DNA from 4 places in the Mesorhizobium sp. M0870 genome. Region 3 is predicted to be linked to each of the others. Evidence: predicted binding sites of a transcription regulator. Region 3 holds the regulator's gene; each other region holds the start of a gene.

Region 1 (2,199 bases), on a different contig from region 3:
CGCGGCGCAGACCATAGGATCCATGCCGTGACCTGAGAGCGTTGCTTCGGTGCAGAATTCTGCGCCGCTGCGCTCTTCGCCCGAGATCGCGGCATGGATCCTTGGGTCTCCGCGACGGAGCTGCGCTCCTGCTTCGCCCAAGGATGACGACGTTAGCTACAGCGCCGACAGCTTCAGCTCCACCCGTTCCGCCGGAAACCTGGACTCCGAAAACTGGATCGGCTGGCCGTCCGGCGTGACGTTGACAGCGACCGTGACCAGCACGATGGCGCCCGGCTGCAGGTCGAGGTCGGCAAGGTCCGCCGCATCGGCATGGCGCGCCGACAGCACGGTCGATTGCCGGAGATAGTCGTCGATGCCGAACCGCGCCACCGAGGCGGTGATCGAGCCTGTTTGCGCCATCGCGGCATCGATGCCGGCAAAGCGCCGGGCCTCGAACCAGCCGGCAGCGCGCGACACCGGCCGTCCGTCGGCTTCGCCGCGCGTTTCCAGCCGGATCACATCGGCTCCCTTGGGAAGACCCAGTCCCTCGGCGACGCGCTGGCTGGCCGGCTCGACCGACGAGGCGAGCAGGACGATGTGCCGCTCCGTCGTTTGCCCTTGCAGCCCGGTCGAAAAACGTGTGCGCGCGCCGATCGGATAGGACAGCCGCTTGCGCGACAGCACGAAGGTGCCGCGCCCCTGCTCGGCCCGCAGCACGCCTTCCCTTACAAGGGCTGATATGGCGCTGCGCACTGTATGGCGGTTGACGCCATAGCGTTCTGCCAGCGCCACCTCCGGCGGCAGCGCTGCATTCTCCGTGAAATCGCCGATCGCGATCGCATGCAGGATCTTGTCGGCGATCTGCCGCCACAGCGAAACGCCACTGCGCCGCTCGATGCTGTCCGCTGCCAGCCGCCCGACCATCATTGCCCCAACCTTCCAGCGCCCAGTCTTATATCGCTGTCATCCACCCGTCATGGACACGCGTTAGATAATAGGTATAATTTGTATAGTTGTCTATATCAATAGACAAATTGACAAAGAGGAATGCTGCTGATGCGAGGACAGGAAGCCCGCGACCAGGCCGAGCGCAAGGCCGCCATGGCAACCCTTACGCAATCCAGCGGCGATGACATCGTACGACTCTGGAATGAGGCCGGACTGCCTTCGGACGCTGAACTGCTGCGCGGCCCTGAGACCGGCCTGGTCACCCTGCGCGGCCGCATCGGCGGCGGCGGCGCGCCCTTTAATGTCGGCGAAGCGACCGTCACCCGCGCCACGGTCCGGCTGCCGTCCGGAGAGGTCGGTCATTGCTATGCGCTTGGCCGCGACAAGCAGAAGGCGAAGCTGGCGGCCATCGCCGACGCACTGTGGCAGGACCCTGCCCGCCGCAATGAAGTCGAGACCGGACTGATAGCGCCCCTGCGGTCGGCTCTGACCGCAGCGCATGAAAAACGCCGCGCCGAGACGGCGGCAACGAAGGTGGATTTCTTCACCATGGTTCGCGGAGAAGACTGATGGACATTGCAGCGCAATCGATAGAGGGCGGTTTCGCCGATCCGGTCTTCAATGCCCAGACGGTGTTCCGCGCCGTCATGGACGCAATGGCGCGGCCAGGCAGCGTGCAGCCGCTGCCGGCCTTCGCCCGCCCGCCGGCGCCGCTCTCGGCGGCCGCCGGCGCCATCGCACTGGCGCTGTGCGATAACGACACCCCGCTCTGGCTCGACCAGACCCTGCAAGCTTCCACCGCGATCAGACCCTGGCTTGGGTTCCACACCGGCGCGCCATTGGCCAACACACCGGCCGATGCGCATTTCGCCTTCATCGCGGCCCCGGCCGAGATGATGTCGCTCGATGGTTTTTCGCAGGGCACCCAGGACTATCCCGACCGTTCGACCACGCTGATCCTGCAAGTCGGCGATCTCGTGTCCGGCACGCCGCTGTTGCTCGAAGGTCCCGGCATCGAAACCAGCGCCACGATCGCGCCGGCACAGATACCGCGCCATTTCGTCGAGCAGTGGAAGCAGAATAACCAGCGCTTTCCGCGCGGCGTCGACATCATACTCGCCACATCAGATGGCATTGCCTGCCTGCCGCGCACGACGCGCATCAAGACAATGGAGGCGTAAAAAATGTATGTCGCGGTAAAAGGTGGCGAAGCCGCAATCGCCAACGCCCACAGCCTGCTTGCCGACCGCCGACGCGGCGACCGTTCGG
Region 2 (2,199 bases), on a different contig from region 3:
CCGGAAGATATTCCGTGAAGAGAGGAATAGGGAATGGGGAATAGGGAATAGGGAATAGGGAATAGGGAATAGGGAATAGGGAATAGGGAATAGGGAATAATCAGTAGTCACAGGAGCTTAATCGTGGCGTCATCACTACTGCCTACTGCCTACTGCCTACTCAATCTCACGCCGCGAAGCGCTGGGCTTCGCCGCCATAATAGTTGACGTAGCGTGCGCCGATCTCCTTGACCGGCATCACGACGAACACATCGACCGTCGAGAATTCGCGATCGATGACGCAACCATCGCCGATGCGGGCACCGACGCGCAGATAGCCCTTGACCAAAGGCGGCATCGCGGCGATCGCCGCCTTGGCATTGACGGCCTCGATCGGCATCAGATCCATCGAGCAATAGCGCCCGGACACCGCGCGCACGTCCCAGGCCGAGTTCGTCCGGCAGTGGTGGGCTAGGTAGGTGAGCGCCTCGGCATGCGCCGCCGGCACGGTGCCGTGAAAGGACGCGCAGCCGGTCATCACACCGATTTCGTAATGATTGATGTAAGCCCAGATGCCTTGCCACAACGCCTCGATGGTGCGCTTCGAGCGGTATTCCGGCAACACGCAGGAGCGGCCGAGTTCAAGGAAACGCTGACCGGGGTGGCGGGCGATGAGCTTGGTCAGCTCGAATTCACCTTCGGAATAGAAGCCACCGGCCGTGGCCGCGATTTCTTGCCGCAGCAGCCGATATGTGCCGACGATGCGGCGATGTTCGGGACCGGAAAGCGTGGTGTCCAAAACCAGCAGATGGTCGCAGAGCGGATCGAACCGATCGGCGTCCCGGCGGTCATGGGCCTGGAACAGGTCCTTCCTGGCGCCAAGTTCGTCGTAGAACACCCGGTAGCGCACTTCCTGCGCGGCCGCGATCTCGGCCTCGTTGCGAGCGAGCCGCACTTCAAGATTGCCTATACGGCCCAGCGCAGCGCCCTTTATGACGGAATCGACGTTACGTCCGGCAAGCAAGGCGCTGCTGGCGTTCGGCCGAGTGTCACATTCCGGCATAACTGTATGCACGAGTGATTCTCCTTCGAGCCATCCCTCTTGGCACGGGGATACGGTGTAGGTGCAACAGGATTGTGACAGTACCGTGATACGACGTCATGGGCAATACTTCGTCGGCTGGCGAATACGATCAACCGGCTACGTTTAAGTGATCGCCCGTGCCGAATGACGGTGGAAAGCTCAGGCCGCGACGACCTGCCCCTCGACAGCATTGACCAGCGCCTCGGGGTCGAGCGGCTTGGTGACAAAGCCGCTGGCGCCATGGGCCAACACCGCATGACGGGTCTTTTCCTGGCTGTCGGCCGACAGCACCATGATCGGCACCGGCCGCACTGCACTTTCTTCCTCATGGCGGCGGATGGCGGCAATCGCGTCCAGCCCGTCCATGACCGGCATGTGCAGATCCATCAAGACCACGTCGAAGCGGTCCTTGTGCGCGGCGCCGGTGACAGCCTCGACGGCGGCCTTGCCGTTGCCGACCACCTTGACGCGATGCCCGGCCTTCAGCAGCGTGGCGCGGGCCAGCATGGCGTTGATGTCATTGTCCTCGGCGATCAGCACCGACAGGCCGCGCTGGCGGTTGCCGACGGCGCGCAGCGTCGGCGCGCCGCGCCTTTCCGGCTGCGGCGGGCCGAGGCTCGGAGCATGGCTGCTCAACAGCACACGCAGAAGTGTTCCGCCACGCACCGGTCTGGCCAGGAAGGTTGCGTAGCCGCTGGCTCGGAACTCGCCAAGCATGCCGCGATCGGTCGGCGCGATCAGCGTGATCGCCTCACAGTCGGAGAAACCGCTTTGGCGCAGGCGCTTGAGCAGCCTTCCGTCGCCTTCTTCCATCGCTGCATCGACCAGGATCGCATCGCAGCCGGCGGCGAAAGGCGCGGCCTGTGCGGCAGTGGTGGCGATGTCGACCGCGCCGCCATTGGCGCGGATGGTGCGGGCGATGGCGTCGGCCTCGACGGCGTTCTTCGACAGGATCACCGCGCGTCTGCCCGAGAGAGCATTCTGGTGGCCCTGCGGCGCTTCGGTGGCCGCTATCGCAGGGATTTCGAAGACGAACTCGGATCCCTGGCCGAGCCGGCTGGATACCGAGATCGTGCCGCCCATGGCGGCCACCAGGCGTCTGGAGATGGCAAGGCCGAGGCCGGCCCCGCCATGTG
Region 3 (2,199 bases):
AAGTATCGGCGCCATCGCCGCCGATCAGGACATCATTTCCCTTGCCGCCATCCAGCGTCTGGTGACCTGACCCGCCCTTGATGATGTTGTCCAACGCATTTCCGAACGCAAATCGGTTGGTGCCGGTAACGACGAGGTTCTCGAAATTGTCAGGGAGCTTGTAGCTCATCCATGTGTCGATCGTGTCGATCCCTGCCCCAGGATCCTCGACCACCTTGTTGTTGGTGGAATAGAGATGATAGTAGTCGTCGCCGGCGCCTCCGTGGATCGTGACAGTGACGCCGGTGTCTCCCCAGAAGGAGTCGTTGCCGGAGGTGCCATGCAGTTCCGGTCCAGACCCGGTGGCCGAGAACCAATGAGTGGAAGCGCCGGTGTAGGCAAGAGGGATGCCTTTGGCGTTTAAGACCGTGCTCATCAGAAATCCTTCCTCATGGTGTCCGACCTGGTCAAAGGTCCGGCGACCGCTCCCAAAGCAACGCTGCAAGGAACGAGATCGTTCCACGGAATCGTCATTCGATCCGAGACCGCAATAATCGGAAGGCGGATAATGAATAAGGAGGTGATGGCTCAATGTAAATTGAAGCAATTTAGTAAAATCGTATATTTATGCAGAACACACGTCGTTTAACGAACGTATATCTAAGTTAACTCAAATTTATTCTTGCATGGCTTTCTGGTCGGAGTCTGCGGGCAAGATGGCGACGTACCGCCAAGAGCGGTCATCCTCATCAGGTTTCGAATGACCGCATTTGGGCCAAAGCGTCACGTGCTCGCTCCCCATCGATGAGACGAGTGCAACATTCCACTCTTCGCGGCTGTTGGCGACCACGTGCTAATCGAGTTTTCCCGGTCACGATCTATCGGGACGGAACAGCCACCTAGTCTTCCCTGATCGCGTAACCCGCCCCACGGATGGTGCGGATGACATCAGGCATGCGGCCGTTGTTGACCGCCTTGCGCAGCCGGCCGACGTGCACGTCGACAGTGCGTTCGTCGATGTAAATCGTCTCGCCCCAGACATTGTCGAGCAGCTGGCTGCGCGAGAACACGCGGCCGGGGTGGCGCATCATGAATTCGAGCAGGCGGAATTCGGTCGGCCCGAGCCGGATCTCGCTCTTCTTGCGATAGACCCGGTGCGACTCGCGATCGAGCACGATGTCGCCGACCTTTAGCACGCTGGACAGCACTTCCGGCTTGGCCCGGCGCAGCAGCGCCTTGACCCTGGCCATGAACTCCGGCGTCGAGAACGGCTTGACCAGATAGTCGTCGGCGCCGGTCGACAGGCCGCGCACGCGGTCGCTTTCCTCGCCTCGCGCGGTCAGCATGATGATCGGCAGCCGCTCGGTCTCTGGGCGCATTCGCAGGCGCCGGCAGAGTTCGATGCCGGAAACCGCCGGCACCATCCAGTCGAGCACGAGAAGGTCGGGAACGTTCTCCTGCAGCCGGATTTCGGCCTCGTCACCGCGCGTCACCACCTCGACCTGGTAACCTTCGGATTCAAGATTGTAGCGGAGCAGCACGCCTAGCGGCTCCTCATCCTCCACCACCATGATGCGTGGTGCGATCATCGGCTGGTCACCCCTGTTATGCCGCTGGCGCGGACATTGCCGTCTCGTCCTGCTTCGGACGATTGGCTGGCAGCTGCGTGCCGGTCAAAACATAGTAGGCATTTTCGGCGATGTTGGTCACGTGGTCGCCGATCCGCTCGAGGTTCTTGGCGCAGAACAACAGGTGCGTGCACGCCGTGATGTTGCGGGGATCTTCCATCATGTAGGTCAGCAGCTCGCGGAACACCGAGGTGTATTTGACGTCGATGCGTTCGTCATTGTTTCTGAGCGTGGCAAGCGCTGCCGGGTCGGCGGCGGCGTACTCGTCGACGACCCCCTGCACCTGGATCAGCACCAGTTGCGCCATCGCGTCGATCGAATGCGAAAGGTCGTGCGGCGTGACACTCAGCCCGACAGTGCCGACGCGCTTGGCGATGTTCTTGGCAAGGTCGCCGATGCGCTCAAGGTCGCCGGCCATGCGGATCGAACCGACCACCGCACGCAGATCGTTGGCCATTGGCTGGCGCTTGGCGATCAGCGTGATGGCGCGATCGTCCAGCTCGCGCTGGCGTGCATCCATGATGGCATCATCGGAAACCACGCGCTGCGCCAGCGCATTGTCCGAATTGAGCAAAGCCCTGGTCGAGCCACT
Region 4 (2,199 bases), on a different contig from region 3:
GATGTGCAGAATTCGACGCTCGGCCGCTGGACCGAGATCGCCGACCGCAGCCGGGTGTCGGAAAGCGAGCTTGGCGACTATTCCTACATGATGCAGGACTGCGCCGTCTGGTGCGCGACGATCGGCAAGTTCGCCAACATCGCCGCCAGCGTGCGCATCAACGCCACCAACCACCCGACCTGGCGGCCAACGCTGCACCATTTCACCTATCGCGCCTCGGACTACTGGGACGACGCCGAGCACGAGACAGAATTCTTCGCCCAGCGTCGCGCCAGGCGAGTCACCATCGGCCACGACACCTGGCTCGGCCACGGCTCGACCATCCTGCCCGGCGTCACCGTCGGTGACGGCGCGGCGATCGGCGCCGGAGCCGTCGTCTCGAAGGACGTCGCCCCCTACACCATCGTCGCCGGCGTGCCGGCCAAACCGATCCGTGAGCGCTTCGACCGCCGCACCGCCGACCGTTATCAGGCGCTTGCCTGGTGGGACTGGGATCATGCCAGGCTGCGCGCTTCGCTCGACGATTTCCGGGAACTATCGGCCGAGGCCTTCCTGGAAAAATACGAAGGATAATTCTTCACATCATCGTCATGGCAGCCACATGGCAGGACCTGTTCGATGACTCTCTCAAGCTTTTTCGAGCAGCAGGCTCCCGTGATCGAAATCAAAACTCCCGCCTTCTGCGGCTTCAGGGACATGGAGCACTTCGAGGACCTGCTGGCCCTGGGCCGGCCATAACTCCACACCTGTGGAGCGTAACAAAACTGACATCACCGCGACACGGCAGGTTCATGTGGCTGCGTTAGGCGAGTGCCTGACGATCAATATGGTCCAGACTGGAACCTGCCCCATGTCAGCAAATTCCGCCACGCTCGAAATCCGCGGTGTCAGCCGCCGATTTGGTAAGAACACCGCCGTCAGCGACATCAACATCGCCATCCCACAGGGTCAGATGGTTGGCATTATCGGCCGTTCGGGCGCCGGCAAATCGACCCTTCTTCGCATGATCAACCGTCTCATCGATCCCAGCCAGGGATCGATCTTTTTTGACGGCGCCGAGGTTTCCCAGTTGCGCGGCTCGCCGCTGCGGCGCTGGCAGCGTGACTGCGCCATGATCTTCCAGCAGTTCAACCTGGTGCCGCGCCTCGACGTGCTGACCAACGTGCTGCTCGGCAAGCTGAACCACCGTTCGACCATCACCAACCTGTTCGGCATGTTCTCGCGCGCCGAATGCGCCGAGGCGGTCGCGGCACTCGAGCGGCTCGACATTGCCCGCATCGCGCTGCAGCCCGCAGGCACCTTGTCGGGCGGCCAGCAGCAGCGCGTCGCCATTGCCCGCGCCATGATGCAGCAGCCCAAAGTGATCCTCGCCGACGAGCCGATCGCCTCGCTCGACCCGCTCAACGCCAAGGTGGTGATGGATTCGCTGCAGGACATCAATCTGCGCGACGGCATCACCGTCGTCACCAATCTTCACACGCTGGACACCGCCCGCACCTACTGCAACCGCATCATCGGCATGGCCGCCGGCAAGGTCGTCTTCGACGGCCCGCCGGAAGAACTCAACCGCGAGGCCGTGCGTCTCGTCTACGGCGCCGACAGCAATGGCCAGGAAATCTCCGAGGCCATCACCTCGACCAGCGTTGCCTTCAGCCGAAAGATCGCCGCATCCGCCGGACCGCTCGAGCCCGCATTCCCGGGATACTGAGAGCGGCCTGGATCGACAGCCCGCGTCAAGGGCACCTGTCAAAATCGAGAACGCTGCCGGCGCGGGGCCGGAACCTACAGGAGAGATTACAGATGTTCAGGAAGATGGTTTTCAGCGCCGTTTCGGTGCTCGCCATGGCGACCAGCATGGCCCATGCCGCCGACATGAAGGAATTTCGCGTCGGCATTCTCGGCGGCGAAAACGAAACCGACCGGCTGCGCAACTACCAGTGCCTCGCCGACCATCTGAAGGCCGAATTCGGCTTCGAAAAGGTCTCGCTGTTCCCCGCTGCCGACTATGACGGCGTGATCCAGGGCCTGCTTGGCGGCACGCTCGACTTCGCCGAACTCGGCGCTTCCGGCTACGCCAGCATCGCTCTCAAGGACCCGAAGGCGGTCACCCCGATCCTCACCACCCAGCAGACCGACGGCGCCACCGGCTACTATTCGATCGGCCTGGCGCTGAAATCCTCCGGCATCACCGATATCAAG

Evidence for each region. Region 3 encodes PhoB, which activates phosphate uptake and scavenging genes when phosphate is short. Its sites were predicted from a motif close to TGTCATNNANCTGTCAT; they were not measured.
Region 1: the regulator PhoB is predicted to act here: its motif matches at 944-960, upstream of phnG (phosphonate C-P lyase system protein PhnG).
Region 2: the regulator PhoB is predicted to act here: its motif matches at 1,106-1,122, upstream of olsB (l-ornithine N(alpha)-acyltransferase).
Region 4: the regulator PhoB is predicted to act here: its motif matches at 755-771, upstream of phnC (phosphonate ABC transporter ATP-binding protein).

The regions. Positions count from the first base shown of each region.
Region 1 is NZ_JAMYOI010000036.1:136-2,334, forward strand. It holds gene phnF (phosphonate metabolism transcriptional regulator PhnF) at 157-906, opposite strand; gene phnG (phosphonate C-P lyase system protein PhnG) at 1,039-1,500, shown strand; gene phnH (phosphonate C-P lyase system protein PhnH) at 1,500-2,111, shown strand; gene NKH97_RS29070 (carbon-phosphorus lyase complex subunit) at 2,115-2,199, shown strand, end outside.
Region 2 is NZ_JAMYOI010000006.1:55,705-57,903, forward strand. It holds gene NKH97_RS09340 (trimeric intracellular cation channel family protein) at 1-18, shown strand, start outside; gene olsB (l-ornithine N(alpha)-acyltransferase) at 167-1,042, opposite strand; gene NKH97_RS09350 (response regulator) at 1,223-2,199, opposite strand, start outside.
Region 3 is NZ_JAMYOI010000020.1:78,833-81,031, forward strand. It holds gene eglC (endo-1,3-1,4-beta-glycanase EglC) at 1-415, opposite strand, end outside; gene phoB (phosphate regulon transcriptional regulator PhoB) at 879-1,568, opposite strand; gene phoU (phosphate signaling complex protein PhoU) at 1,585-2,199, opposite strand, start outside.
Region 4 is NZ_JAMYOI010000036.1:6,585-8,783, forward strand. It holds gene NKH97_RS29095 (DapH/DapD/GlmU-related protein) at 1-573, shown strand, start outside; gene phnC (phosphonate ABC transporter ATP-binding protein) at 851-1,708, shown strand; gene phnD (phosphonate ABC transporter substrate-binding protein) at 1,801-2,199, shown strand, end outside.